DNA from 4 places in the Paenibacillus sp. FSL H3-0333 genome. Region 4 is predicted to be linked to each of the others. Evidence: riboswitches for the same ligand, from Rfam matches in the RefSeq annotation. Region 4 holds a riboswitch; each other region holds the start of a gene.
The links. A riboswitch is a leader RNA that binds a small molecule or an ion and turns the genes downstream of it on or off. The one in region 4 is predicted to bind thiamine pyrophosphate.
Positions count from the first base shown of each region.

Region 1: it holds a riboswitch for thiamine pyrophosphate, as region 4 does, so the genes downstream of both, MHH78_RS21985 (ABC transporter ATP-binding protein) here and MHH78_RS26030 (thiamine phosphate synthase) in region 4, are expected to answer to the same signal.
Region 2: it holds a riboswitch for thiamine pyrophosphate, as region 4 does, so the genes downstream of both, thiC (phosphomethylpyrimidine synthase ThiC) here and MHH78_RS26030 (thiamine phosphate synthase) in region 4, are expected to answer to the same signal.
Region 3: it holds a riboswitch for thiamine pyrophosphate, as region 4 does, so the genes downstream of both, MHH78_RS00330 (ABC transporter substrate-binding protein) here and MHH78_RS26030 (thiamine phosphate synthase) in region 4, are expected to answer to the same signal.

Region 1 is NZ_JBBODG010000001.1:4,905,011-4,912,577, forward strand. Features, by position in the region: gene MHH78_RS21975 (DHA2 family efflux MFS transporter permease subunit) at 237-1,757, opposite strand; gene MHH78_RS21980 (TetR/AcrR family transcriptional regulator) at 1,908-2,564, shown strand; TPP riboswitch at 2,631-2,733, shown strand; gene MHH78_RS21985 (ABC transporter ATP-binding protein) at 2,867-3,637, shown strand; gene MHH78_RS21990 (ABC transporter permease) at 3,618-4,394, shown strand; gene MHH78_RS21995 (ABC transporter substrate-binding protein) at 4,391-5,485, shown strand; gene thiM (hydroxyethylthiazole kinase) at 5,504-6,310, shown strand; gene thiD (bifunctional hydroxymethylpyrimidine kinase/phosphomethylpyrimidine kinase) at 6,337-7,164, shown strand; gene thiE (thiamine phosphate synthase) at 7,161-7,567, shown strand, end outside.
Region 2 is NZ_JBBODG010000001.1:398,399-405,965, reverse strand. Features, by position in the region: gene hisJ (histidinol-phosphatase HisJ) at 1-201, shown strand, start outside; gene MHH78_RS01685 (ribose-phosphate diphosphokinase) at 225-1,172, shown strand; gene MHH78_RS01680 (tetratricopeptide repeat protein) at 1,339-2,787, shown strand; gene trxB (thioredoxin-disulfide reductase) at 2,834-3,787, shown strand; TPP riboswitch at 3,837-3,943, shown strand; gene thiC (phosphomethylpyrimidine synthase ThiC) at 4,095-5,789, shown strand; gene MHH78_RS01665 (DUF1858 domain-containing protein) at 6,004-6,231, shown strand; gene MHH78_RS01660 (DUF438 domain-containing protein) at 6,246-7,508, shown strand.
Region 3 is NZ_JBBODG010000001.1:75,854-83,420, forward strand. Features, by position in the region: gene MHH78_RS00320 (sigma-70 family RNA polymerase sigma factor) at 18-629, shown strand; gene MHH78_RS00325 (hypothetical protein) at 604-1,995, shown strand; TPP riboswitch at 2,068-2,178, shown strand; gene MHH78_RS00330 (ABC transporter substrate-binding protein) at 2,327-3,397, shown strand; gene MHH78_RS00335 (thiamine-binding protein) at 3,450-3,743, shown strand; gene MHH78_RS00340 (ABC transporter permease) at 3,740-4,501, shown strand; gene MHH78_RS00345 (ABC transporter ATP-binding protein) at 4,582-5,406, shown strand; gene MHH78_RS00350 (response regulator transcription factor) at 6,143-6,745, opposite strand; gene MHH78_RS00355 (sensor histidine kinase) at 6,742-7,567, opposite strand, start outside.
Region 4 is NZ_JBBODG010000001.1:5,880,420-5,887,986, forward strand. Features, by position in the region: gene thiH (2-iminoacetate synthase ThiH) at 187-1,308, opposite strand; gene MHH78_RS26020 (thiazole synthase) at 1,337-2,101, opposite strand; gene thiS (sulfur carrier protein ThiS) at 2,132-2,335, opposite strand; gene MHH78_RS26030 (thiamine phosphate synthase) at 2,332-3,021, opposite strand; TPP riboswitch at 3,142-3,245, opposite strand; gene MHH78_RS26035 (hypothetical protein) at 3,301-3,837, opposite strand; gene MHH78_RS26040 (SDR family oxidoreductase) at 3,995-4,867, opposite strand; gene MHH78_RS26045 (amidohydrolase family protein) at 5,157-6,320, shown strand; gene MHH78_RS26050 (GNAT family N-acetyltransferase) at 6,338-6,868, shown strand; gene MHH78_RS26055 (S-layer homology domain-containing protein) at 7,168-7,567, opposite strand, start outside.

The DNA of each region.
Region 1 (7,567 bases), 980 kb from region 4:
CACCGTAATTAGTGGCAAAATGAATCGTAACACCGGGGTGTTACCTGCGTCAATAACTTTTTCCGATTATATACATCGGATTTATATTATATTGATTTTCCATAGCTTAGCTTGCCCCAAATTCTGCTCCGGCATCAGGATATCCAGAAGAGAAATCAACACAAAAAGCGACCCTCCGGCAAAAGGAGAATCGCTGCTCTATGGAGGACATAAGCTCTGCTTCTATATGGGCATTACTATACGTGCATGATTTCCGGTGCCGCCTTTTCCTTGGAACGCTCAGCTCCGGAATGGCGGCCCCGGCGCAGCAGCAGTCCAAGGACCGCACCGCCAAGTGCGACAAACATCATAATGTGGAACGTGTCCGCGAAGCCCTGCGACAATACCGTCTGCTTAGCCAGCAGAAGCGCATCCTGCGAAGCGCCTGCGGTACTCTTTCCGGCAGCGGCAGCGGCCTCCTGCATCTCGGTACCGCGCGCCGTTGTTCTTGCCGTCAGAATCGTAACCAGCGTCGAGACGGCCAGCGAGGTAATCACCTGCTGCATCGAATTCGTCAGCGAGGTTACCCGGTTCACCAGATGGCTTGGCGCCTTGTTGAGCAGATGCGTGTTCATCGGCATCATCATCATGCCCATTCCGGCCCCGCACATGATTAGCGGAAGGATCAGGTCGCGGCTCTGCGTGGTAAGATCCACATGGGAGTACTGGAATAACGCACCGGAGACCAGACTGAGACCGCAGACCACGAGCCAGCGCACACCGATCCGGTCGAACAGGATTCCGGCAACCGGCATCATCAGCCCGGAAGCAATCGCTTGCGGCAGCAGCGTCAGGCCGGTATCAAATGCGCCGAAGCCGCGGGCCTGCTGCAGAAATTGCGGGAGCAGGAATAACGCGCCATATAAGCCGAACTGGGCAATCCACTGCACGATGATCCCTGTCGTGAAATCAACGGATTTCAGAATCCGCAGCTCCAGCAGCGGTGTCTTGGAGCGCAGTTCAGCGATGACAAAAGCGATCAGCGCCACAGCGCCCAGCAGCAGCCCGATCAGCGTCTTCTCAGAGGTCCAGCTCTGCGCGCCCTGGCTGACCCCGTAAGTGAGCGAAGCAAAAGCCAGCGGGCCAAGAACCATACCGAGCTTATCCATGCCGGGCACGCTGTTCTTCGCCGCATTCGGCAGCTTGCGCAGTCCGATCAGCACAGCAATAATGCCAATCGGAATATTAATGAGGAAGATCCAGCGCCAGGAATGGTATTCAACCAGCCAGCCCGACAATACCGGACCAATAGCGGGTGCGAACAGGACGGGAATACCCATAATCCCCATGACAACGCCAACCTTACTTTTGGGAGCCAGTCTGTACACATAGGCCATCCCGACAGGGAGCACACAGCCACCGCCAAGTCCCTGAATGACCCGGAAAACAATCAACCATTCGGCGCTGCTTGGTGTAGCGCACAGAATCGAGCCTATCGTAAACACAATTACCGCCGTCAGGAAGACCGTCTTGGCCCCGAACCGGTCAGACAGCCAGCCTGACAGTGGAATAACTGAAGCCTGAGCCAGCATATATCCGGTAACTACCCACTGCAGCGTATGCAGGTCCGTCTTGAAATCCACCACCAGCCTGGACAAGGCTACATTCATTGCCGTACTGTCCAGCACAACCATAAATACTCCGGCAATAATGGCCAGCAGCGGAACCAGAATGCTGGACAGCCGGAAATCGGCTTCCTGCTTCAAGGTCTGATCCATGTCTCTTCTCCTCCTGAGCTGTCCGCGTTCTACATTGACCTGCGGGCAGATTGTTCTATATAATGAGTGAACGGACAACTGTCCGTAAGTGCAATTCATAGTCTACGGACAATTGTCCGATGTGTCAATTCTTTTCTGAAAGGGGTACTCATGAAAAAGCCAGACACCGATGCTGCACAGCTCCCGCGCTCAGCTCCGCAAGCCATAGAATCTGCTCCGCCCGGGTCCGCCGATCCTTATGTACAGCGGATTCTTGAAGCTGCCCGCCAGTTGTTCACCGAGAGCGGTCTTGAGGCGGTCAGCATGTACAGCATTGCCAAGCGGGCAGGCATAGGACAAGGCTCCCTGTACCGCCGCTTCACGGACAAGGGTGAGATCTGTTCTGCACTGCTGAAGGGCAGCGCAGATCAATTCCTGTCCGGGCTGGAGCAGCAGGTGGCTGCCAGTGCCGGTGAAGCTCCGGCTCTCGCTCAGCTGCAGAGCAGCATTGAGCAGATTGCCGATTTCATTGAGCAGTATGCCGAGCTGCTGAATATGATCAAAGCCGAGTTCACCGGCAAGAAGCAGCTGACCCAGTTTGAGCATCCTTTTTTTCAGCGGCTGGGGGTGATGATGACAGAGCTGCTGCAGCGTGCTGCGGAGGGCGGTGAGATTATTGACATTGATCCTGCCTTTGCCGCCACGGCCTTAATCTCTGTTCTCAGCCCTGATCTGTACCTGTATGAGCAGAAGCGGCACCACTCCTCCAAGCTGGACATCTCCCGGGGCATCGTCACCTTGTTCGTGACCGGTCTGGCGAAGCGCTGACCGCCTGCTCTTTACAAGAGGGGAATTTGTGGTATATTAAGTAGCAATTACGAATTCAATAGCAACATTATTCACTAGGGGAGTCGGCCGACTGAGACGGAGCTTAAGCTCCGGACCCTTTGAACCTGATCTGGATCATACCAGCGGAGGGAAGTGGAGCAGAATGTATCAGTGGTTCCCGTCACAGGGCCGCAGCTGACTGTACCTTCCGCCCCATTCATTCCTCCGGGAATGAATGGGGCTTTTTTGTGCTCAACACAGTATCTATATCAATCAATCCAGGAGGTTTCGTACATAGTCTTATGATCAACATTAGCAATCTATCCTATGCTTTCGGGACGGGTTCGTCCCGGACCCCAGTCTTCTCAGGGCTATCCATGAATGTGCAGCGCGGCGAATTCATTTCTGTCGTAGGCGGAAGCGGATGCGGCAAAAGCACTTTGTTCAAAATCATCGCCGGTCTGCTAGAGCCGGGCAGCGGCAGAATTATGCTGAACGGAGCCGAGTCCATTACAGCAGCGAAGAGGCTGGGCAGTGTGGCCTACATGCCGCAGCAGGATCTCCTCCTCCCTTGGCGCACCGTGCTGGACAATTGTCTGCTGCCTTGGGAACTCAAGCGCAGCCGTCCCAAAGCGGCCGCTGTGGCCGAGATCCGTACCCTGCTGCAACGCTTCGGCCTTGAGGGAACCGAAGGGGCTTATCCCCAGGAGCTGTCCGGCGGTATGCGCCAGCGCGTGGCGGTCCTCCGCACCGTGGCGGCGGGGAATGATCTGCTGCTGCTCGATGAGCCGTTCGGGGCGCTTGATGCCATTACCAAGCGTTCATTGCAGCGCTGGCTGTTGGAGTTATGGGCAGAGCTGGACAAGACGGTGCTGTTCATCACCCATGATCTGGAGGAGGCTCTGCTGCTCAGTGACAGAATCTATCTAATGACGGGCAGTGGCGGCAGCGGGATGCAGGAATTCCCAGCCGGTCTCCCCCGCCCGCGTCATCACAGTCTGAACTATGAGCCGCAGTTCGCCGCCCTGCGCCAGGAATTGGAGCTGAAGCTATATGAGAACCGCCGCTCCTAGAAGATTGCTCCAGCATTACGGTCCGGCTGCCCTGCTCGCCCTGCTGACGCTTGCAGTCTGGGAGACTGTAGCCCGGCTGGGCCTGGTTCCTCCCTTCATCCTTCCGGCTCCGTCTGCGGTGTGGATGGCATTGATGGAAGAGCGCCATCTATTGTTCGGGGTACATCTGCCCGCCACACTGCTTGAAGTGCTCACAGGCTTCGCACTATCCGTGGTCTGCGGCAGCCTGCTGGGAATCGCCATGCATCTGTTCCGTCCGCTGGCCAAGGCGCTGTACCCGCTGCTGATTATCAGCCAGACGGTTCCGCTGATCGCCCTCTCTCCCCTGTTCATCATGTGGTTCGGCTACACCCTATGGAGCAAGGTCGCCGTTGTCTTCCTGACCGCTTTCTTCCCGGTGGTCATCGGCACCTATGACGGGTTGTCCAAGAACACGGACGCCTACCGGGAGCTGCTGCTGACATATGGCGCGAACCGCTGGCAGATTCTCGGGAAGGTGGGCGTTCCGCTGGCTTTACCCTCTTTTTTCTCCGGGCTGAAGCTGTCGGCTGTGTACTGTGTGATTGGTGCAACCATTGGGGAATGGCTTGGGGGCAGCCAGGGGCTGGGCTATTTCAGCCGCAGAATGGCCGGGAATCTGCAGAGCGCCAAGATGTTCGCCGCTGTTGTCTTATTATCCCTGCTCGGTATCCTGCTGTTTCTGGCAGTCGCCGCGCTGGAGAAGATTATTCTGAAGAAAAGAGGACGTTATTCATGACTACTATCCGCTATACCCGTTATCTGTTGAGTGGAATATCAAAGCCAGTCAAGCTGCTGCTGCCCGCTCTGCTGCTATGTATGCTGCCTGTCCTGGCAGGCTGTGCCAATACGGACAATCCGGCGGCCTCCGGCTCCCCGGCTGCTGCACCCTCTACCTCTGAGGCCGGGGCGGGGACCGGGGCTAAAGGCGGGGCCCATAAGCTGACGATTATGCTCGATTGGTATCCCAATGCTGTCCACTCCTTTTTGTATGCGGCAGAGGCTGAAGGCTATTTCGCTGAGGAAGGTCTGGAGGTTGAGATTCAGATGCCGGCCGATACCAATGATGCGCTGAAGCTTGTTGCTGCGGGGAAGGTGGATCTGGCACTCAGTTATCAGCCCCAGGTGCTGATGGCACGGGGTGAGCAGATTCCAGTCAAGTCGATTGCCGCGCTGGTGCGTCATCCGCTGAATCATCTCATGGTAGCCGCAGACAGCGGCATTACCCGCCCCGGAGAGCTGTCCGGCAAGCAAGCCGGATATTCCTCCGTCCCGTTGTATGAAGCCATGCTGAACACGATGGTCAAAAGCGACGGCGGGGACCCTTCCTCCCTCAAGCTGGTGGATGTCGGCTATGAGCTGATCCCTGCTCTCTCCACCGGACGGGTGGATGGCATTATGGGCGGGTTCATCAACCATGAGCAGCTGATTCTGGAGCAGGAAGGCCATCCGGTCCGCTCCTTCAATCCCGTGGATTACGGGGTCCCGGATTATTATGAGCTGGTGCTGGTCGCCAGTGAGCAGGGACTGCAGGATTCACAGGGCTTTTATCAGAAATTCGTGGATGCCATCAGAAAAGGCCAGCAGTATGTAGCCGATCACCCGGATGAAGCGCTGAAGCTGCTGCTCGCCCATCAGGAGGATACCGCACCGCTGGATGAAGCCATTGAACAGCGCAGTCTGGAGATCCTGCTGCCGCTGATGGATGCCGGTTCCCAGCCCTTCGGCTATCAGGACAGCGCATCATGGGAGAAGGTGAACCAGTGGCTGAGCGAGAACGGTCTGCTGGCTGCCGAAGTGGATGTTAAGAATGCTTTTATTAATTTTTAATTACATCTTTCAGGAGGAATTCATATGTCTTATCTGTCCAAAGTACGCCAGGCGAATCCGCTGGTGCATAATATCACGAATATCGTAGTCGCTAACTTCACAGCTAATGGGCTTCTGGCCCTGGGAGCTTCGCCGTTCATGGCCGATGCCATTGAAGAAGTAGCGGATGTCGCCGCCATGTCCGGCGCGGTTGTGCTGAACATCGGTACACTGAATGAAGCTGCCATTGCTTCCATGATCGAAGCCGGAAAGGCTGCGAACCGCCACCATGTACCGCTCGTGCTTGATCCCGTTGGAGCCGGTGCTACTGCCTACCGCACGGATGTTACAGCTAAGCTGCTCCGTGAGCTTCAGCTTACTGCCCTGCGCGGCAATGTGGCCGAGGTTGCCAATGTGGCCGGGGAGAGCTGGGCCAGCAAAGGCGTAGATGCCGGAGCAGGCGAAGGCGATGTAGTCGCTCTAGCCAATAAGGCGGCGCAGAAGCTGAACTGTGTCGTGATTATCACCGGCAAGGAAGACATCATCACAGACGGCAAGCGCACTTATATCGCCAGCAACGGCCACTCCATCCTGACCCGGGTAACCGGAACCGGCTGCCTGCTCAGTGCGGTGGTGGGTGCATTTCTTGCCGTAAGCGGCGGGGAGGTGCTTGAGGCGGCTGCCGAGGCCCTCTCCTTCTACGGCGTGGCAGCAGAGCTTGCCGCTGAGGCGGCTGAAGCCCAAGGTCCGGGCAGCTTCCAGATTGGGTTCCTGAATCAATTGTCACTAGTGACCCCGGAGCAATACAGCAGCCGCTCACGGCTGAAGCCGCTCGCCGAAGCCTAGACCGTACAGCCAAAGGAGAGAACAAGATGACTAGCATACGCAAAGCGTTGACCATTGCCGGCTCTGACAGCGGCGGCGGGGCCGGAATTCAGGCGGATTTGAAGACGTTTCAGGAGCTGGGAGTGTACGGCATGTCTGCACTTACTGCACTCACCGCCCAGAATACACTAGGTGTCCAGGGAGTCTTTCCGATCGAGCCGGAGACCGTTGCAGCCCAGCTGGATTCGATCGGCAGTGATCTGCCGCCGGATGCCGTCAAGACCGGGATGCTGTTCAGTGGTGACATCATCCGCGTAGTTGCCGGTAAAGTGCAGCAGTACGGCTGGCAGCAAAAGCTGGTGATCGATCCGGTCATGGTCGCCAAGGGCGGCTCACAGCTGCTGCTCCAGGAGGCAGTACAGGCGCTGATTACAAGCCTGCTTCCTCTCTCGCTTGCCATCACCCCCAATCTTCCTGAAGCAGAGATGCTGACAGGTATGAAGATTCAGGGCCGGGAAGACCGGGAACAGGCGGCAAGACTGCTTCATCAGATGGGACCCGAGTACATTATCTTAAAGGGCGGACATGACCCCTCAGGAGATGAGGCAGTGGATCTGCTCTATGACGGACGGGAATTCCAGTATATGTCCAGCCCGCGGATTGCGACGAAGCATACTCACGGGACTGGCTGCACCTTCTCGGCTGCGGTTACGGCAGGTCTTGCGCTGGGCCATTCCATGCCTGAAGCCGTCCTTACCGCCAAAGCCTTCATTCAAGCGGCGATTGAGGATAGTCTGAATATCGGGGCCGGGCAGGGGCCGACGAATCATTTTGCTTATGGGAACCGGATGAAATCAAGGGGGTTAACGCTATGACACGGATTGACAGCGAGGATATGCGCAGACTGCTGAAGCTGTACTTCATTATGGGCAGTGTGAACTGCCGCCTCTCACCGGAGGACACTTTAACCGCTGCTGCCGCTGGGGGCATCACTCTGTTCCAGTTCCGGGAAAAGGGTCCTGCTGCGCTCAAAGGCGCCGCACTGCTCCGTCTCGGGCAACAGCTCCGGCAGATATGCCGGGCCTATAACATCCCGTTCATCGTGAACGATGATCTGGAGCTTGCCGCTGCGCTGGATGCCGATGGCATTCATGTCGGCCAGGATGACCTGCCTGCCCGGTTAATCCGGGAGCAGCTCGGTAAGCATAAGATCATCGGAGTCTCCGCACATAATCTGACGGAAGCCCGGCAGGCTATCGCGGACGGCGCCGATTATCT
Region 2 (7,567 bases), 5.5 Mb from region 4:
GCCGAGATGTTCCCGGCAGAGCATGTGCTTGTTCAGGCGCTTGAGCTGGGCATTCCGCTCACGGTTGGCTCTGATGCGCATGATCCCATGAAGCTGGGAGACGGCTTAACAGAGGCCCGGGACATGCTCTGGCGCACCGGCTTCCGCGAACTGGCCGTCTTTGAAGGACGCCGCCGTACATCTGTTCCGTTCAACGTATAAATTTATAATCCCAGGAGGGTACTATGCATCATCAATTACGGATTTTTTCCGGTTCGTCGAATCCGAAGCTTGCCGCTGATATTGCGGAGCGCCTTGGTGCGCCGCTTGGCCAGATTAAGCTGACCCGTTTCAAAAGCGGCGAGATTTATGTGCATTATGAAGAGAGCATCCGGAACTGCGACGTATTTTTGGTGCAATCCCTGGCTCATCCGATTAACGAGCTTTTTGTAGAGCTGCTGGTCATGATTGATGCCGCCAAGCGCGCATCGGCCAGAACGGTGAACATTATCGTTCCCTATTACGGGTACGCCCGGCAGGAGCGTAAGTCCGCACCACGTGAGCCGATCTCGGCCAAAATGGTCGCCGATGTGCTGACCACCGCCGGTGCAACGCGCGTAATTACGATTGATCTGCATGCCGCAGCCATACAGGGATTCTTCAATATTCCGGTCGATCATCTGACGGCGCTTGATCTGATTAGCGGTTATCTGAAGGTGAAGGGGCTTACCGATCTGGTCGTGGTCTCCCCGGATGCGGGACGAGCGTCCATGGCGGAGAAGCTGGCCAGCCGGCTGGATTCGCCGTTCGCCATCATGATTAAGAAGCGTCCGGCGCATAATGAATCGGTGATTACGCATGTCATTGGTGATGTGGAAGGCAGGACGCCAATCATTATAGAGGATCTTATAGATACCGGAACCACGATCGTCAATGTGGTGGAGGGCCTGAAGGAGCGGGGCGCCCGGAACAGTATCGTCTGTGCTACGCACGGACTGTTCTCCGGGGATGCGCTTGAGCGGATGGATCATCCCAATATCGACGAGATTGTCATTACCGATTCGATTGCCCTGCCGGACGAGCATTCCAGCAGATTCGCAGTGCTCTCGGTAGCTCCCATGCTGGCTGAGGCCACGCGTATTATCATCGAGGGCGGTTCCATAGATAAGCTGTTCAGAGACGCGGGGATTTAACTCCCGCGTCTTTTTTTGAGCTTTTCCCTCCCGTTAGCTCTCTCTCTGAGACTTGAGAATCTCGTTGCCACATGTGGTATACTGTGTGAAGAAGACAGCCGAGACCATAAATGGAAACGAACAGGTAAGGCTAGGGAAGCTGAAACAAGGGAGGTGCCTTGCTTCCATGATAGAGAGAACTTCAGAGAATGCCGCGGAGCACAGTAATGTCATTCCGGTCACTCTGGATGCCAATTTTTTCTTTGAAAGAGCCGTTCGGTCGCTGGACCGCTTTCAATATGATAAGGCATTAAGAAATTTTCGCAAAGCTGTTGAATATGAGCCGGATAATCCGGTGAATCATTGCAATATGGCGGGTATATTATCTGAGATGGGCAATTATACCGCATCTAACGAGATTCTTATCCATGTTCTGGAGAAAATCGACCCCGCTATGACAGAATGCCATTTCTACATGGCTAATAACTTCGCTAATATGGAAAGCTTTGAAGAGGCGGAGCGTTCGCTGGTCACTTACTTGGAAGAGGATGCTAACGGCGAGTTCATGACCGAATCCGAAGAACTGATGGAGCTGCTGCAATATGAGCTGAACCGGCCTGCTCCGCTGGTGCGTATCCGCAGCCGTGAGGGAGTCGTAGAGCATGACCGGGCGCGTAGTCTGCTGGAGGAGGGTAAGTTCCCTCAGGCTGTAGAGCTGCTGGAGGAGATCACTGCGGGTACCCCGGATTTTTTGGCTGCGCATAATAATCTGGCATTAGCTCATTTCTATATGGGCCGGTTCGCCAAGGCGAAGGAATGTCTGAATGAGGTGCTGAAGCAAGACCCCGGCAATCTGCATGCTCTGTGCAATATGGCCATCTTCCTGCAGTATGCAGGAGATAAGGAACAGCTTGAAACGCTGCTCGGTATGCTTGAAGCAACGGTGCCGTTCCATCAGGAGCATGTATTCAAAATGGCTACAACCATGGGTATCCTGGGCCGGCACGCTGCCGCTTACAGCCATTTCCGCCGTCTGCTGAAGGATGAGGAGGTCGCCGGAGATGCCGGGCTGTATCATTACTGTGCGGCCGCGGCAAGCAATAGCGGAAAACATGATGAGGCGCTGCGCTGCTGGAGACAGGCAGCCAAGCTGGACCCTGCTTCCGCTGTCCCGGCGTTCTTCCTGTCCCAGCTCCAGCAGGCCCGGGCAGAAGGACAGCCTATGCCTGCTGTCAGCTATAACTATCAGCTGCCCTTCCAGGAGCAGCTGAAGCAGTGGAAGGGCAATACGGGCAGATTCACTGAAGAAGTGCGGAATAATCCGCTGCTGCGCGCCTCGTTCTTCTGGGCGCTGCGCTACGGCGATTCCGCTACGAAGCTTCAGGTGACCGAGGCTCTCCGCTGGATTGAGGACGAGGAGATGTCCGAGGTACTGCGCGGAGTTCTGGAGCAGGAGCCGCTGCAGGAGGACCGCCTGCAGGAGGCGGTATTGTTCAGCCTTCAGCGGCTGATCGGGGAGAACCTGAATGAAGCCGGCGGCTCGCCCGGCGAAGAGCAGGAGCCTGCGGCTGCTCCCGGACCCAAGGGGATGCTGCCCGGAACCGGCGGCTTATCGCCGTCCACTACCCGTATTTGAAGCAATTGCTGTTGTAAGAACACCTACTTGTAAGGAGGCCAATGTAATGTACAAAACGATTGTAATCGGAACAGGCCCGGCCGGGCTGACTGCCGCGATTTATCTGGCGCGTGCGAACCTGAGCCCGCTGGTCATTGAAGGCTTACAGCCGGGGGGACAACTGACAACGACGACAGAAGTGGAGAACTTTCCAGGCTTCCCTGAAGGGATTCTGGGTCCGGACCTGATGGACAATATGCGCAAGCAGGCGGAACGCTTCGGCGCTGAATTCAAGAATGGCTGGGTGGAGTCGGTGGACTTCTCACAGCGTCCTTTCAAGGTAACAGTGGACGGAATGGGTGTACTGGAAGCGGAGTCGGTTATTATTTCAACCGGGGCCTCTGCAAGATATCTGGGCATTCCGGGCGAGCAGGAGAATGTGGGACGCGGGGTCAGCACCTGTGCGACCTGTGACGGCTTCTTTTTCCGTAATAAAAAGATTGTCGTCGTCGGCGGCGGAGACTCCGCTATGGAGGAAGCCAGCTTCCTGACCCGCTTTGCGTCCAGCGTAACGCTGGTTCACCGCCGTCCCGAGCTGCGGGCCTCGAAGATCATGCAGGACCGGGCGCGTGACAACAGCAAGGTAACCTGGGCCTTGAACCGCACACCGGTTGAAGTAACGGTAGGAGAGACCGGAGTGAAGGGCCTTACGGTGCTTAATAATGAGACAGGTCTGACAGAGCTGGTAGAAGCAGACGGTGTGTTCGTAGCGATTGGACACACACCGAACACAGCCTTCTTAGGCGGCCAGATTAACACCGATGCCAACGGTTATATCGTGGTGAACCCGGGTACCACCGAGACCAACATCCCGGGTGTATTCGCCTGCGGCGATGTACAGGATACACGTTACCGTCAAGCGATATCGGCAGCGGGAACCGGCTGTATGGCCGCTATGGATGCCGAGAAGTTCCTGGAAGGCACGATGGTGCACGACTGGAGCGAATCGCTGGATAAATAACGGGTTTACAAGAATTACCCATACAGGTAAAATGTATTTAATTAGATAAGATACCCACTAGGGGAGCCTGAATAGGCTGAGACGGGAAAATTGAATTTCCGGACCCTTGAACCTGATCTGGATCATACCAGCGTAGGAAAGTGGAGTCGGACCTTTTTTGAATACAGTCTTATTTGACTGTTCCTTTAATAAAGCCGCTCCAGGTGGAGCGGCTTTTTGACTTGCAGGAATCTATAGATTCTTCGGCTCAGTCTGCTGCGTGACATCTTATCTGATTGACTCACAGAGTGAAGAGGAGGAGATTGGAATGTCAGAAATGATGAAGAACGAAGAGGTGGATCTTTCCGGATTCCCCGCAAGCCGTAAAGTGTATGTGGAGGGCTCACGCCCGGATATCCGGGTTCCGATGCGGGAGATCAGCCTCAGCAGAACCGAAGGCGTTGCCGGGGAAGAGGAAAATGCTCCGCTGTGTGTCTATGACACAAGCGGTATGTACACGGATGCCGCGGAGGAGATGGACATTCGGAGGGGACTGCCGCCGCACCGTTCAAGCTGGATCGCGGAGCGTGGCGATTCGGAGGAGTACACCGGAAGAGCCGTCCGGCCGGAGGATAACGGAATCCGCAGAGAAGGGGCTGCCGCAGAAGCTTATCCAGGACTGTGCAGGAATCCCCGGCGGGCCTATGTAGGCGGCAATGTGACTCAGCTGCATTATGCAAGGCAAGGGATCATCACACCGGAAATGGAGTATATTGCGATCCGAGAGAATACCCGGAAAGAGTTCGTAAGGGATGAGGTGGCTGCGGGCCGTGCTATTATTCCGGCCAATATCAATCACCCGGAGAGTGAGCCGATGATTATCGGCCGTAACTTCCTGGTGAAGATCAATGCCAACATCGGAAATTCGGCGGTCACTTCTTCTATTGAAGAGGAGGTGGAGAAGATGCGGTGGGCGACCCGCTGGGGGGCTGATACCATCATGGATCTCTCCACCGGCTCTAAGATCCATACCACCCGGGAATGGATTATCCGCAATTCTCCTGTGCCGGTCGGGACAGTGCCCATATACCAGGCGCTGGAGAAGGTGAACGGTATAGCCGAGGACTTAACCTGGGAGCTTTATCGCGACACGCTGATTGAGCAGGCTGAGCAGGGGGTGGATTACTTCACCATTCATGCCGGGGTGCTGCGGCGCTATATTCCGCTCACTGCCCGGAGAATGACCGGCATCGTATCCCGGGGCGGATCGATTATGGCTGCCTGGTGCCTGGCTCATCAGCAGGAGAACTTCCTGTACACACACTTCGAAGATATATGTGAGATCATGAAGACGTATGATGTGGCCTTCTCACTGGGGGATGGCCTGCGTCCCGGCTCTATCGCCGATGCCAATGATGAAGCTCAGTTCGCCGAGCTGGAGACGCTGGGAGAGCTGACTGCGCTTGCCTGGAAGCACGATGTTCAGGTTATGGTAGAAGGTCCGGGCCATGTGCCAATGCACAAGATCAAGGAGAATATGGACAAGCAGCTTGAGATTTGCCACGAAGCTCCTTTCTATACCCTCGGTCCGCTAACTACGGATATTGCACCCGGCTATGATCACATCACGTCGGCCATCGGGGCAGCGATAATCGGGGGGCTTGGAACGGCAATGCTGTGTTACGTTACACCTAAGGAGCATTTAGGCCTGCCTGACAAGAATGATGTGCGCGAAGGAGTCATTACCTACAAAATCGCTGCACATGCCGCAGACCTCGCCAAGGGACATCCGGGTGCGCAGGACCGGGACAACGCGTTGTCCAAGGCGCGGTTCGAGTTCCGCTGGCGCGACCAGTTTCATCTCTCCCTGGACCCGGAAAGGGCGCAGGCGTATCATGATGAGACCCTGCCTGCGGAGGGGGCAAAGCAGGCGCATTTCTGCTCGATGTGCGGCCCTAAATTCTGCAGCATGCGGATTTCGCATGATATCCGGAATTCCCATAGATGGAGCCAATCACTGTAACTTAGCTGCATGACCTAATCTATATGTAGGTACGTTGTTCATGGCCGAGAGGCCGTGAATACAGCGGAAACGTATTATTCTAAGGCTATCCCCCAAGCTGAATGGCTGGCGGGGATAGTCTTTTTGTAGTTAGTGATTACAATCACAATTCACCCCTGTACCCTATGCTAAGCTGGTGTTGAGAAGAATTCTCATTAGTGAGGTGTGCAAAAGGATGAGCAAAGCGTTGAAGCTGGATGAATCGGTCTTTGAACTGGTAACCAGGCACCTGGAAGTGGTGGAGATCATGGTGGAGCTGGGATTCCGTGATATTGCGAAGCCTGGAATGCTGCAGACTGCAGGAAGATTGATGACCCTGTCCAAAGGAATGAAATTAAAGAAAATAGAGCTGGAAACCGTTCGGCTGGCCTTTCAGCAGCATGGTTTCGAGATTATAGAATAGAAGGAGAGATTGCGATGAGCGAACTGATTAATAACCGCGAGGTCGATATTCCGGAACAGACACGCCGCCAGGCTATGCTGAGAGAGATCATCAAGGAGCTGCATGCGGGCAAAAGCGTGGAGGAGGTTAAGGCGCGATTTGAAGAGGCGGTAGGCGATGTTACGGTGGAGGAAATCTCCGCCATGGAGCACTCCCTGATGACCGAGGAAGGCATTCCGGTAGAGGAAGTACAGCGCCTCTGCTCTGTGCATACGGCAATTTTCAAAGGCTCGATTGAACAGATTCACCGTTCATCTAAGCCCGAGGAGCAGCCCGGTCATCCCGTGCATACGTTCAAGCTGGAGAACCGCGAGATCGAGCGTCTGGTCAACTTCCGGCTGGAGCTGCATGCAGATAAGTTCAAGAAGAACGCCACCGAGGAGATTATTTTCAAGCTGCTGGAGGACCTGAGTCTGCTGCTGGATCTCGACAAGCACTACAGCCGCAAGGAGAATCTGCTCTTCCCCTACCTGGAGAAGTACGGCATATACGGTCCTACGAAGGTAATGTGGGGAGTGGATGACGGAATCCGCAATATGATCAAGGAAGCCAAGAAGGCGCTTAGCGCCTATAACGGGGACAGCGGGCAGATTACAGCCGCACTGGAGGAGATCATTAAGGAAGTCAATGAGATGATCTTCAAAGAAGAGAATATTCTGCTCCCGATGGCGCTGGATAAGCTGACTGAGGATGAGTGGGTCCGGATCGCCCGCGAAAGCGATGAAATCGGCTTCTGCCTGACTGCGCCCGATCAGGAATGGATACCGGAGCGTGCAGCGGAGCCTGAGGGTGCTGATGTTCCGGCGGAAGAAGGGGAAGGCCTGTCCCCGCAGGGCTTCATCCGGTTTGAGACCGGACTGCTGTCGCTCCACCAGCTCGAGACGCTGATGAATCATCTGCCGGTGGATCTGACCTTTATCGACGAGAACGATGTCGTCCGCTACTTCTCGCATGGCAAGGAACGGATCTTCGCCCGGACGAAGGCCGTTATCGGCCGCACCGTACAGAACTGCCATCCGCCGCAAAGTGTGCATGTTGTTGAGAAGCTGCTGGCTGATTTCAAAGCCGGAGTGAAGGATGCCGAGGATTTCTGGATTAACATCAAGGATAAATTCATCTATATCCGTTATTTCGCCGTGCGGGATGCAGAAGGCCGTTATATGGGGACGCTGGAATTCACCCAGAATATCGCACCGATCCGTGCCCTTGAGGGCCAGAAGCGGATTTTGTCCGAATAGCATTAAGGTATCTGGCACCCTACAATAGAAGAGAATGAACGGACTTTCTTGCCTGCCTG
Region 3 (7,567 bases), 5.8 Mb from region 4:
AACTACCGGAGGTTCATATGACACCTAAAGACTATGACAGCCTCTCCTGGCCCGGCAGGTTCAGCAGAGGAGATAAGCAGGCACTTGCCGATGTTATGGATTACTACGGAACGGATGTGCTTAGGCTGGTCAAACGCATTCTGGGCGGCTGCGGGCGGGCAGAGGATGCTGAAGAATGTGTCAGCGATGTGTTTCTGGCTGCCTGGAACAACATTGAACGTTATGACCCGGTACGCGCCTCGTTCCGCACATGGATATTCTTGCTCGCCAAATATAAGGCACTGGATCTAAGACGCAAATTGCAGTCTGAACTCGGCGGGAGGATTGAGGAAACAGCGCTGGATATACAGAGTGGAAATAACACCGAACAGGAGATTCTTCAGCGCGAGTCAGCGGGGGAATTGCTCCGCCATATCGGGCAGCTGCATGAACCGGACCGCAGCCTGCTTCTGCGCCGGTATTATCTGTATGAGAGTCTGGATGAACTGGCTGCGGCTTTTGGTTTAAGTAAAAAAGCTGTGGAGAACCGGCTGTACCGGTGCCGGATCATCCTGAAGCAAGCTATGCAGCAGACAGATCAAGAAGGAGAGGGGGACTTAGGCCATGAAGAAAGAGTTGAACACCGATGAAAGTGAGCTATTCGATCAACTCGATGCGCTGGAGTTCAGTGAAGCTGAGCTTGCCTTGAACACAGTGTCCGCTGAGCCGCGTTTAGCTGCTCCATCGGAAGAGGAGCTTGAAGCCTTGCAGCGGATCAGAATGCGCACCTTATCCCTGATTGAGACCACTCCCGCAGAGCAGCGTCTGCCTCCCGTCCGCAAGAGCCGCAGGCAGGCATTTACCAGAGTTGCTGCAGCCCTCCTTATTGCAGCAGGACTGGTGGTCACTTCGCCCAGCGTCCAGGCAGGTCTAAAGCAAGTCTTCAGCTTCTTGCCCGGCCTCCACACCGTGCTGGAGAATAGCCCGAACAGTCCGCTATATGTGCTGAAGAAGCCCTTCACCGCTGCTGTAGGCAAGGGTGAGCTGACCGTCAATGCTATACTTGTGCAAGAGAACCGAGCAACCATTAATCTGCGGGGGCAAAATATTCCCATTATTAATGAATTTCAAGCAGATATCGGAGGAAGCCGCTACACCTTCACGTTCAATTCGCGCACTTTCTCCGGAGACTGGGATGCAAGTTATAGCGCTCTTCTTCCCCCTGATTTCACTTTACAGGCTGAAGGAGCGGTTACCTTGTATATCAATGGCATGGTCCTCGGCCCGCTGGTCCTTGGGTCGCCGGAGACCGCCGATGACCTGCAGCAGCTCGGGGTCAGCGATATTCAGCAGGATGTGCGGATTTCAGCTTTTCCGGTACGTCTGGATGACAGGTTTGTCCGTGTTGAGTTGGTTTCGGCGCTCATGCGGACGGCATCCGCTGCGTCTTCTTATAGACTGGAGCCGCTAAGCTTCTGGAGCGGCACATCTGTCAAGGATGCAGCAGGAGCGGATGTCCCTATTGAGTATTCTAAATTCTCTATAGGCTACCCTTCCGAGCTCTTGTTCCGTGAACAGAAGGAGGCCGGGGAGGACGCTTATACGGTGGTTATTCCCTACATGCAGGTATCCGATCAGAAAGCCGCCTCCCAGGAACTTACCCTGCCGCTGCCCACTGTTGGAGAGAGCAGAACACTGGAGATTACTGCTGAGATCGCCGGCTGTCCGGTAGATTTCACCCGTATCACGCGAAGCAGTGAGACCCAGGTCACTGTAGACGTGGACTTGAAATTTGACCCGGCGATGGTAAAGTCGCTTACCCATTTCACTATTAGCTATGCTGGCTCTAAGGAACCTTATTTCTTTAGCTATAAGGAGAGTGAAGGAACTCCGCCTTTCATGAAGGCTCTTCATCTGAATGCAAAGCCTGACGCGGACATGCTGCGTATTAAATTGTCCAGGCCCGTGTTTGTATTGAAAGGTCCCTGGACTCTGCCGCTCAAACTGGGGGATTAGGATATGGAGGGTGGACAATGTCGAAGCTGCCGTCTATAATACACCGTAAGAACATAGCAATACCCGTGAACTTTATAGAACCAGGGGTGCTGGAATTGGCCGGCTGAGATTGTATCCCACAAGATACTGACCCTTACACCTGATCTGGATAATGCCAGCGTAGGAATCTTCATTCAACACAGTGCCTTGAGCGGTACTGAAGCTGAATCCCCTCACGCAAGTCACTGGCGTCCCGATCTTCGGGACGCTTTTTTGATTCTAAGTATGTACAGGAATAGGGTTTCTGTAAGCTCTGAAGACCAGGGGTTGCTGGAAGGAGAGAAAAAGAGAAATGGGAGTCAAAAAAACAGGAATGCTGCTGATCAGCTCCATGCTGGTTCTCGCGGTCGCGGGATGTGGCGGCGGGAACAACAGCGGCAATGCGGGGGCCAGCGCACCTGCTGCCGGTAACAGCACGGCTGCACCTGATGCAACCGCAGCCGCACCCACGGATGCCAAGACGCTGACGCCGGTCAAGATTGCCCTGGACTGGACGCCGAACACGAATCATACCGGCCTGTATGCAGCCAAAGAGCTGGGCTATTACGCGGAGGAAGGTCTTGACGTCCAGATTGTACAGCCTGGCGCTGCCGGGTCGGATACAATGGTCACTTCCGGCGAAGCCCAGTTCGGCATCAGTGCCCAGGAGGCGCTGACCCTGGCCCGTCTGCAGGATGTGCCGCTGGTATCGATTGCTGCAATCATTCAGCATAATACCTCGGGCTTCGCGGCTCCGAAGGACCGCAATATTAAGACGCCGAAGGATTTTGAAGGCAAAACGTACGGAGGCTGGGGCTCCCCTGCGGAGCAGGCTGCCATGAAAGCCATTATGGACCCCGAAGGCGGGGATGTCTCCAAGGTGAAGCTGGTGAATATCGGCGAAGCGGACTTTTTCACAGCCGTGAAGCGGGATATTGACTTCGCCTGGATCTTCTATGCCTGGACCGGGGTGGAAGCCGAGCTGCGCGGGGAGCCGCTGGATATGCTGTATCTTAAGGATTATGCGCCGCAGCTTGATTACTACACACCGGTGCTGACCACCAGCGAGAAGGAGATCGCCGAGCATCCTGAAGTGGTGAAGGCCTTCCTTAAGGCTACGTCAAAAGGCTATCAGTACGCCATCGACCACCCGGAAGAAGCCGCGACGGTCTTGTCCGATGCTGTACCTGATCTGGACCCCAAGCTGGTGCTGGCCAGCCAGAAATGGCTTAGCCCGAAATACAAGGACGACGCCCCGCGCTGGGGTGAGCAGAAGCTTGAGATCTGGAAGAATTACGCCGACTGGATGTACGGCCTGAAGCTGCTGGATAAGCCGCTGGATGCGGAGAGTACGTTTACGAATGAATTTTTGCCGGAATCATAATGAACCCGCATGGCGGGAATCTTATACTTAACTTGGAGAGGAAGGATTCATCATGGCTAACACACTGCTCAGCATTCAGGTAATTCCCAAGACACCGAACAACGAGGATTCCATCCCTTACGTGGACAAGGCTATAGAGGTCATTCAAAAGTCAGGCGTGAAGCATCAGGTGAATCCACTGGAGACCACGATGGAAGGCGAGCTGTCCGAGCTGCTGGATATTGTGCGTGATATGCATGAGGCGCTGATCGCTTCCGGCAGTCCTAGTGTCATCTCACAAATCAAGATCGCCCATAATCCGGGCGGCATCAGCATGGATAAGCTGACGGAGAAATACCGGCCGTGAGAAGCACCTGGAAGCTAGTGTGGCCGCCCTTTGTGGCGGTCCTCTTTTTTGTCGGGATATGGCAGCTATCAGTCATGCTGTTCGACATCCCGGCTTACCAGCTGCCCAGCCCCGCGGATATCGCGCGTGAGACGAAGAACAACGCCTCCGGGATTTGGGAGCACACCGCCGCCACGCTGCGGCTGACCCTGATCGGCTTCCCGGTCGGCACAGGCATCGGCCTGCTCACCGCCTTGCTGCTGCATCTGCTGCCCTGGGTCAAGCGAGCGCTCTATCCGCTGCTGATCCTCAGCCAGAATGTGCCCTCCATTGCGCTTGCCCCGCTGCTGATTATCTGGTTCGGGTTCGGCCTGCTGCCCAAAATCATCCTGATCACCCTCGTCTGCTTCTTCCCTGTGGCTGTTGCGACCATGGGCGGGCTGACGCAAAGCGACCGGGTAATGCTGAATTATATGAAGATGGCCGGTGCAGGCAAGTGGCAGATCTTCACCAAGCTGGAGCTTCCCGGCTCGCTGCCCTCCCTGTTCTCCGGGCTCAAAATCTCCGCCACTTATGCGGTGATGGGCGCAGTGGTGGCCGAATGGATCGGCGCCGACAAAGGGATCGGCTACTATATGCTGCTGCAGAAGTCCTCTTACCGTGCGGACCGGATGTTCGTGGCCATCGCTATTATCGTGCTGCTGAGTCTCGTATTATTCGCGCTCATTGCCCTGCTGGAGAGATGGCTGGTGCGCTGGAAGCCGCGCAAGGAAGCTTAATGCCCAAGGAAGGATATCCCAACACGGAAGTACTTATAATCAACTGAAGGAGGTTACGCGAAGTGTCTGAGCTTACGAGGATTGAACTGGAGAAGGCGGACGGAGACGGACGCCTGGGTACTCGGAGTGTGCCGCCTGCGCTCGAAGTCAGCGGCATCAGCAAGTCGTTCAAGCACCGCCGCCGGGAGACACAGGTGCTGAATCAGGTGTCCCTGACCGTGGAGCCGCAGGAATTCGTCTCCATTGTCGGCCCGTCCGGCTGCGGCAAAAGCACGCTGTTCCATATTATCGGCGGCCTTACGCTGCCGGATACCGGAACCGTCCGCATGAACGGCATCCCGGTGACCGGGCAGCGCGGCAAGATCAGCTATATGCCGCAGCAGCCCGCACTGTTCCCGTGGCGCAGCACACTGGATAACGTCCTGCTTGGCGGCGAGCTGCAAGGCGCCCCGCAGCGGGAGGCGCGCGAGGCTGCGCGCCACTGGCTGGCGAAGATCGGCCTCGGCGGCTTCGAGCGGGCCTACCCGCACATGCTCTCCGGCGGCATGCAGCAGCGGGCCGCCTTCCTGCGGGCCATGCTCGCACCGCAGGAGCTGATGCTGCTCGATGAGCCGTTCAGCGCGCTCGACGCGCTGACCCGCGAGCAGATGCAGCGCTGGCTGCTGGAGCTGTGGGAGGAGAACCGCCGTTCCGTGCTGTTCATCACCCATAACATTGAAGAGGCGCTGCTGCTCTCCACCCGCATCTACGTCTTCTCGGGGCGTCCCGGCTCCGTCCTCCACACCGTGGAGGTCCCGTTCCCGCGCCCGCGCCGCGAAGAGATCGCCGATTCGCCGGAGTTCCTCCGGATGCGGCGCCAGCTCTCAGAGTGGATGCGCGAGGAGCAGGCGAAGAGCCAGAGCTAAGAGGGGGTGCTGCGCTGGTGACTTAGCTGTAACGGTTGCGCCCCTTGCTATGGTAACAACAGTCCTCGTGACTCGGCACTGCCTTGTCTGTAGCGGCACAACTCTACCTGATTGTATTTACTGCAATAGAATCTGCAATATTCCAGGCGAAATTCACTTCTGCTGTATTTTATACAGCAGATTTTTGTTTGTTTGCCCCAAAACACCACTTTCGCAGATTTCTGCTGTACGAAGTGCATTAGATTCAAATTCGCGGCATATTTAGGGAGCATCTGTTGTAGAAAATACAATGGGCTAGAACAAACTCAGGTGGTGTAATGTAAGTTGCGAACCACTTCACCCGTGTAGTTGTAGTCTGTGCAATTAAAAACAGTAAAAAGGATCGCTCGTCTCCTATAACTGTAGTCTGTACAACTAAATCTGCCCGAATGAGTGATATCAAGCTATAAAAAGCAGGTTAGTTGTACGAAATGCAGCTATAGGGATCATTAATGATCTATCAGACGATTTAGTTGTATGGAGTGCAATTAAGTATACCGCATGTACTGGTACCCCTTAGGCCCCGCCACTACTCAAACCCGCACATCCGCACACCCATCTGACCATCCATCATCCACATATACATCTCGCACCCAGTATACTCACCGGCACTTGTTGCACTACTTCACTCACTGCACTCACTACACTACTTGCACTCATGGCACTACCCTCACTTACCTTCACTTACCCGCCCGCCCTACATCCAGCCCTTGTCCTCCGCCAGCCGTACGGCTTCGATCCGGGTCTTGACCGCAAGCTTGCTGAGGATCTCCGAGATGTAGTTGCGGACCGTGCCATAGGAGAGGTGGAGCGCCGCGGCGATCTCTCCGGCACTCCGGCCCGCGGCGGCCAGCTTCAGAATCTCCCGCTCCCGGTCCGAGAGCGGGTTCTCTTCGCGCAGGCTGCCAAAGACCAGCTCGGGGGAGACCTCGCGGCCCCCGCCCATCACGCGGCGGATGGCATCCGCCAGCTTATCCACCGGCTCATCCTTCAGCAGATAGCCCTGAATTCCGGCCTTCACTCCGCGCTCGAAATAGCCGGGACGGGCGAAGGTGGTCAGGATAATAATCTTGGTGGCGCAGCCCCGCGATTTCAGTATCTCCGCCACCTCCAGGCCGCTCATCAGCGGCATCTCAATATCCATCAGACACACATCCGGCTGGACACGTTCGATCAGGGCCAGCGCCTCCGCCCCGTCCCCGGCTTCGCCCGCCACCTCAATATCCTCCTCCAGATCGAGCAGCGACGCCATTGCGCCGCGCAGCAGCCGCTGATCCTCGGCAATTACGATGCTGATCATGCTGTTTCCCCATCCTTTCCATCCTTAACTACTCGTGGTGTGACCACCGTCAGCAGGGTTCCCCCTCCGGGTCTCTGGGCAAGCGTCAGTGAACCGTCAATCAGGGCCAGCCGCTCGCCCATTCCCTTCATGCCATTGCCGTCCCGGCGATCCGTGCTCTCCGAGCCGCAGGCATCTACCCCTATGCCGTTATCCTCCAGCGTAATCTGTACCTCGCCGGGTGTCATTACGATGCTGATCCGGCACTGGTCCGCACGGCTATGCTTGACGATATTGGTGATTCCCTCCTTGATACAGAGGCTGAGAATACTCTGCGTCAGATCGGATACGCCCGGCAGTGCTGCATCTCCCTCTACCTCAAGCGCGATCTCCGCGCTGCGCAGCATCTCCGCCGCCTCGACCAGCTCTTCAGCGACTGAGACCGCTCGCATCTCTGAGACCAGCTCCCGCACCTGGCGCAACGCGGCCCGCGAGGTCCGCTGGATCTCACGGGCTTCCGCCTGCGCCCGCTCGGGATTTTTGACAACCAGCTTTTCAACAAGCTGGCTTTTCAGCGTAATCAGCGACAACGTGTGTCCCATCGTATCATGCAGATCACGCGCGATGCGCATCCGTTCCTCGCGCTTGATCATCTCTCTAATCACCTCATTGGCCTGATCCAGCTCCTTCTCCAGCATCCTCCGCCGGTTCATGGAGCGGATACCGAAGGGAGTAATCAGCATCATCAGCGCAAAGGGCACCATGAACAGCAATCCCCCCGTGCTGTACATTTGATCCAGGGACAGCAGAGCCAACGCGATCAGCATAGCTGTGAATATGGCC
Region 4 (7,567 bases):
AAGTCAGCACGCGTAGCCTATAACCCTTATACAATGCAAATAACCCGCCATGGCGGGTTATTTGCATATGGTCAGCTTAAGTTAGACTCCTCGGTTAGTCTGATCAGGTTAAGTTAAGCTCGGTTTGCCTAGTCTGGTTAAGTTACATTCAGTTTGGACACATCCAGCTAAGCCAAATCAGCTTGCCTACCTCAACCCAAGCGGCTCGGACAGGATATCCCAGTCCTTGAATACCGGCTGGAGTCCTTGCGAGCGCAGCATCTCGGCCATCTGGTTCACGCTGCGGTTGTCCGAGATTTCAAACTGCGGCGTTCCCCCTTCCAGAGAATGTCCGCCCACTTCGGTGGATACCCCTGCGGACATCTTCGTGATGCCGAGCTGGACCAGATGATCGCGCAGAGCGGCAGGCTCGCGTGTGGACAGCGAGATGCCGGAGCGCGGCAGAAATAGGCGGTAGGCCAGAATAATCTGCACCAGCGCACGGTCGGTTACATCGCTTGCGGGATTGAATTCGCCTAAGTAAGGCCGGAACCGGGGAGTCGACAGCCCGATTTCGCATTCCGGGTACTTGTCCTGCAAATATCTCGCATGCAGCGCAGTGGCCAGCGCCTCCTGGCGCCATTCGTACATGCCAAGCAGGGCTCCGATATTCACCGAACGGAACCCGGCTTGACAGCCCCGTTCGGGAGCGTCCAGACGGTTGCGGTAGACGCGTTTGGGTCCTTTTACATGCAGCGCACGATAAGTCTCCTGATGGTAGACCTCCTGATAGAGCGTCAGACCGTCCACGCCAGCTTCTCTGAGCTCAGCATATTCTGCTGTCGAGAGCGGATTCACTTCAATGCTGACGGAGGAAAAATAGCGGCGCAGCACATTCACGCAGTCCCTCACATAGCCGGCCGGACTGTCCTTCCGGGATTCTCCGGTCAGAATCAGAATGTGGCGCAGGCCTGTGGCTGCGATGGTCTCCGCTTCCCGGGCGACCTGCTCCAGCGTCAGTTTTTTGCGCGGAAAATCATAAATAGAACTGAAGCTGCAATACGTGCAGTGATTCACGCAATAATCAGCCAGGTACATCGGTGTAAACAGTTGCATCACATGGCCGAAATGCGTACGCGTTAAGCGGTGCGCCTTCTGCGCCATCTCCTCCAGATAAGGCTCCGCTGCCGGTGACAGCAGGGCCATCAGCCCCTCTTCATCGACCTGCTCTGCACGAAGCGCACGCTTCACATCCTCTGCCGTATACCGGCTCCATAGCGCCGCATAAGGAAGCTGCTCCAGCCGGGTCATCGTCTCATAAAAGCTCATAACCGTTCTCTCCTCCCTATTCCATCTGTTAGGCCAAGAACCCGGTCAACGGTGAAGAGGCTGCCGCCGTCTCCTCTACGGGCCCCAGTCCAGCGAGATAAGCCTTGCGCCCTGCAGCTACCGCGTCACGGAAGGCTTCTGCCATCAGCAGCGGATCTGAGGCGGTGGCAATCGCTGTATTGAGCAGGACCGCTGCGGCCCCCATCTCCATTGCCTCGGCCGCCTCGGACGGTCTGCCGATTCCGGCATCCACGATCACCGGCAGCTCCGTCTCGGAGATCAGAATGCGGATCAGCTCCTTGGTCTGCAGCCCGCGATTGGACCCGATCGGCGCTCCCAGCGGCATCACGGCCGCAGCCCCCGCTGCCTTCAGCCGCAGGGCGGCGGACAGGTCAGGACTCATGTACGGAAGCACCACGAAGCCCTCTGCTGCCAGGATCTCGGTCGCCCGGATGGTCTCGGTATTATCCGGCAGCAGATATTTCTGGTCGTTGATGACCTCAATCTTCACCCAGTTCCCCAGCCCCGCCGATCTCGCCAGCCGGGCAATCCGTACTGCTTCCTCTGCGGTGCGCGCACCGGAGGTATTAGGCAGTAAGGTCATATGGGAAGGAATATGGCTGACAATATTGTCACTGCTCTCCGGGTCCACCCGGCGCAGAGCAACGGTAATGACCTGTGAGCCTGATCGCGTAATCACCTCGGGAATGAGGGTGTTGCGGCTGTATTTTCCGGTACCAATGAACAGTCTGCTGGTTAGAGTCACTCCGCCAATCATCAATGGGTCTTGCATGTTAACGCCTCCTGGGATAAGTCTTCGTGTTCAGCCTCCGCCTACAAAATGAACCAGCTCCACCCGGTCCCCCTCACTGAGCAGTGTCTCTCCATAAACCTCTCTGCCAGCAAGCTCACCATTCAGCTCGACAATCACCAGCTTACCGGCCCACTCTGGCCGGGCCAGCAGATCCTCCAGTGTCCGGCAGCTCTCTTCGATTCTTTGCCTCTTCCCGTTAACGGTCACATTCATTCCTGTTCACCTCCTGCTGTGCCCTGTGTTTGAGCCATATCCAGCGCTTCAGCCAGCTCTGCTGCCCTGTGGACCGCTGCCCTGTGGACCGCTTCCCTGTAAGCCCGGGCCGCTGCAACCGGGTCCGGGGCTCCACAGATCCCCGACATGACAGCAATGCCAGCCGCCCCTTGGGCCAGCACCACTCCGGCATTGTCCGGGGTAATCCCTCCAAGCGCAATCAGCGGGATGCGGCTCCAGCGGACGGCCTCTGCCAGCTGCGCAAGTCCGCGTGCCTGCTGTCCGGGCTTACAGGCCGTCGGAAATACATGCCCGTAGAGGCAGAAGTCTGCTCCCTGCCTTCCAGCCTCCGCCGCCTCTTCCCGCGAGTGTACCGATCTGCCGATCCGCAGGTCCGGTGCAAGGCCGCGCACTGCGGCTGGAGGAAGACTGTGCCAGGCTAACTGTACACCGCCTGCCCCGGCGGCCAGGGCAACATCGATCCGGTCATTAATGACCAGCTTCGAAGGCGGAACCCCGGCCTGAAGCATCTGCTGCGCCGCCGCCAGCAGTTCGCGGGCGGACATGGCTTTTTCGCGGAGATGGATATAATCCACTATAGAATGTACCGCCACGGCCCAGTCGGCCAGCGCTTCAGGCGGCAGCCGCCCGTCTGAGATGACATGAATTTCGTGCAACACGTCCACCTTCCTCTCCTCAGCGCTACGCTGATCCCTACCTCCAAACACAAAAAAGACCGCTCCCCGTAAAGGAAGCAGTCTGGAATAAAAGCAGGAATACCGGTACTAGCCGTATACCCCCGCTGCATTATTCGTTCTCCACTTCCCTACGCTGGTATAAACCAGATCAGGTTCAAAGGGTCCGGACAACTTACGCCCGTCTCAGCCTTGCGGCTCCCCTAGTGATCGTTCTATGCGGTTGTTTCGTCTTGCTTGTTGTATATTAGCATATTATTTCTGTCAGGGCTATTCTTTCGTAGATTTTACTTCAATTACAAAAACCACGGATGAACTCCCTTCTGAAAATTTACCATCCTCGGTTGTCCAGAATGCTGATATGCCGTAGTAATAAACGCCATGTTCTTTTGGAGCATTAAAAGAGCCGTTCTTCAATGGAATTTGCACTTCTTTATCATCGACAAATTGCTGAACGGTTAACCCGCCGGGTGCCGGTTTATAAGTAAAAGCAACATCAATCCCCCCCTCAGGGGCTATAACAGTGGGAGTAACCCCCTGTACCATGGATTGTCCTCCTGTATAATCCGCACATCCTAATTTTCCCCAGCAATAGCTGCCTTGGGTAACCGGAATTTGGGTTTTTCCGGAAGTAACAAGGGGTAGCGGTGGCGATTCCTGTGTAATTCTAATCTCAATGCTTTTTGCATTTCCTTCCAATCTTGTATTTGCCACAAGTCTCCCTGCAAAAGGAGTCAAATAAATGAACACTACCAGAAAAACTAAAATCCCCGCTGCAGATAGAATGAATCCTTTTTTTCTAAGCATCCCAATCCCCTTTCATATCAAATTATCTAAATAGACGGAAATATATTGTAATAGTTACAAGCGCTGAAAAAAAGCCTGCCGGCAAGCGGTTAGGCTTTTTTAAAATAGAATTTATATGTTGCACACGAATCTGCATCCAGATCTTATTCTGCACCCATCATCCGTTCACAACCTCGCCGCCATTCACATGCATCACCTGTCCGCTCACATAGGAGGAATCGTCCGAAGCCAGGTACACATACGCCGGTGCCAGCTCTTCAGGCTGTCCCGGGCGCTTCATCGGCTGGGTGCCGCCGAACTCACTGACCTTCTTAGCGTCAAAGGTTGACGGGATCAGCGGGGTCCAGATCGGTCCGGGAGCTACCGCATTCACGCGGATACCCTTATCCGCCAGGTTCATCGACAGCGACCGGGTGAAGCTGAGAATGGCTCCCTTGGTGGACGAATAGTCCAGCAGCTGCGGGCTGCCGCGATACGCCGTGATGGAGGTGGTGTTAATGATCGTAGCACCTTTTTTCAGATGAGGCATGGCGGCCTTGGTCAGATAGAACATGGAGAAAATATTCGTCCGGAACGTACGCTCCAGCTGCTCCTCCGTAATGTCCTCAATATGATCCTGCGGATGCTGCTCCGCCGCATTGTTGATTAGAATGTCAAGCTTGCCGAGTCCTTCAACGGTTTGACGAATCAAGCTCTGACAGAAGCATTCGTCCCCGATATCCCCGGCGATCAGAATACACGTTCTGCCCTCCTGCTCCACCTGGCGCTTGGTCTCTTCCGCATCCTCATGCTCGTTCAAGTAGGAGATCACCACATCCGCGCCCTCCTTGGCAAAATGAACGGCAACCGCACGCCCAATCCCGCTGTCGCCTCCGGTAATGAGCGCAGCCTTTCCCAGCAGCTTGCCTGCTGCCTTGTACGCCGGTGTCTCAAACTCCGGAAGCGGGTTCATCTCACTCTCAATTCCGGGGCGCTGATCCTGCACCTGCGGTGGTAAAGTTTTGACAGGTTGCTTGCTAGTGTCTGGCATAATCCATTCTCCTTTCGCTGTCCACAGTATTGTTGATCAATCATGTTAGCATGGCTTAAGGTCTGGTGTTTATGCATCAGGCAGTGTGCCTGCTTGGCTCTACGTTATGTTACTTACCACACTTGGCAGCCGCCCAAACAAGTAATCTTCATTCAACGATACCTATAGCGGAACGATAGTCAGTAAGTAAGGAACGTTCCCAAAAAGAATATTATCTATATCCGCTAGGGGGAATGTCCTATACTTTGTGGGGAAAGACAACTACCTTAACTGAGGGGACGCTTCTATCATGGGAAATGAGCGCATCTTGCTGATGAACGGAACTGTAATCGATGGAACCGGACAGCAGCCGCTGCATCATGCAAGCATTGAGATTGTTAATGGCCGTTTCGGCACCATAACACAGCATAGTGAGAATAACGAGAGAACAGGGCATGACTCTGCCACAACAGTGATCGACCTTGAGGGTCTGTTCATTTTGCCCGGGTTTATTCACACCCATGCCCATACCAGCTTCAAGTACATACAGAATGAGCCGCTTCACGGATATCATACGGAATATTTGGCCGCGTGCCTTGCGGAAGGAATTACTACGATCCGGGATGAGGGGATCACTACGGCTGCATCGATTGACGATGTGGTCACATATACGCAACAGCTGGAGGACGCTAATTTTCCCAGAATTCTTACATCCGGCAAGGTATTCACCGCTCCAGGCGGGTACGGTGGTCAGGAGCCTATCGGAGTAGAGAGTGCGGAGGAGGCGCGGCTTAAGGTCCGTGAGGTTTTGGGACAAGGAGTACATTTCATCAAAACAGCGCTGGAGGATGGCTACGATCCCACAACCATCGGACTGCCGCAGCTGAATCAGGAGCTTCTCGAAGCGATCTGCCAGGAAGCCCGGAGCATGGGTGCTTACGTGTCTGCTCATGTTACAAGTGCACGCAATCTTCAGATCCTGGTGGATGCAGGGATCAGCGATGCTGCGCATATGGTCTATGACCAGCTGGACGATCAGCTGATCCGGCAAATGGTGAGCGGGAGCATCCGTATCGTCCCCACCCTCACCGTACTCCAGATGTTCCAGGACAAATTCGGTGCGCCGCTGCTGGAGCAAGGGCTGGATAATGTCCGGAGATTTATTCATGCAGGCGGGGAGATTGGGCTTGGGGATGATTTTATTGAAGAAGCTCCTCCGTGGTACAGAGCCGGTATGCCGTGGAAGGAGATCCAGCTGTTAGGCCAGGCCGGCCTCTCCCCGATGCAGATTATTGTGGCTGCCACTTCAACCGGTGCCAAGATCTGTAAGCTGGAACATGAGCTCGGTACCATTGAGACAGGCAAGAGGGCCGATCTGTTGGTCGTCGGGGGAGATCCGCTGGCGGATATTAACAACCTGCGGCAGGTCAGCTGGGTAATGAAAGACGGCAAGATCGTATTGAAATTATACTAGCAGGAGGGTATCGCACAATGAATGCAAGAATAACCTTATCTCCGGTCACCCCGGACGATATCGATTTCATCACAGATCTGGAAATGAGCGCTTCACTCTGGCCCTTCGAGGATATGCTTCCAACCGACAAGGAGGCAGTCCGGAAGACTGTGGCGGAACGAATCCAGAGCGACTGGCATAGACAATTCCTGATCAGGCTAGCCACTCCCGAAGCAACCCCTGTAGGGGAACTGAGTATACATTGGTATGTAAAAGAGCGCGAAAGCTGGGAGCTGGGCTACAGCCTTTTCCCAGAATACCGGGGGCAAGGCTACTGCACCGAAGCGGCGCAGCTGGCCTTGAAGCTTGCTTTTGAAGAATGGAAGGCCCACAGAGTCGTGGCTATGTGCAATGAATACAATACCTCATCTATCAAGGTACTAGACAGGCTAGGCATGGTCCGCGAAGGCGTATTCCGGGAAGAAATACACTGGAACAACCAGTGGGTGAACCAATACTTTTATGCGATACTGGATCGGGAGTACCGGGCGATTACCGGGATACGATAAACGTACGGCCTACGCGGTGCGCCCGGCTCAATTGTGTTCGGTTTTTCGATTACATTCGGCCTACGCGGCGCGTCCAGTCTAATTGTGTTCGGTTTTTCGATTACATTCGGCCTACGTGGCGCGTCCGGTCCAATTGTGGACATTCTGTTTTTCGGCACATTGCTCATTTTCATGCTGGAACTGTGCCTTGAAAGACAGGTTTGTTTTCGCATACATCGGGTCGATATCTCTTCATAGCAGTACATCGCCCCTCATGACAAGACCTCACTCCTTGGGATAGCGGCCTTATTTCCAGAACTCTATTCATCTTCCTTCACAATTGCATCCTGAACCTTACCCGCACCCGTAACCTTCGTTGACATATTCAGAATCGCCTGCGTCACCGTTGTCCCTTGATCCAGCTCTATCTTAACCCCTATTGCAGTGGCAGCGGTCTTAAGCGTGCGTATGGAGCCTTGTTGCAGGTGGAGGACGGGTCCTTTGGCTTCAATGTTCACATCTCCGAAATTGCCGTTAAGCGTCACTACGATTCCGGCTGCAAGGCCGGATGGCAGATCAATATCTGTGAACCCGTCTCCGCTACCCTCCCCCTCTTCCAGATTTACACTGGACTGTACCGACAATGCCTTCACCCAGGTTGTACCTTCGGTGACCAGGCGGGCAGTTCCACTATTCTTCTGCACAATCACTTGGTTCATG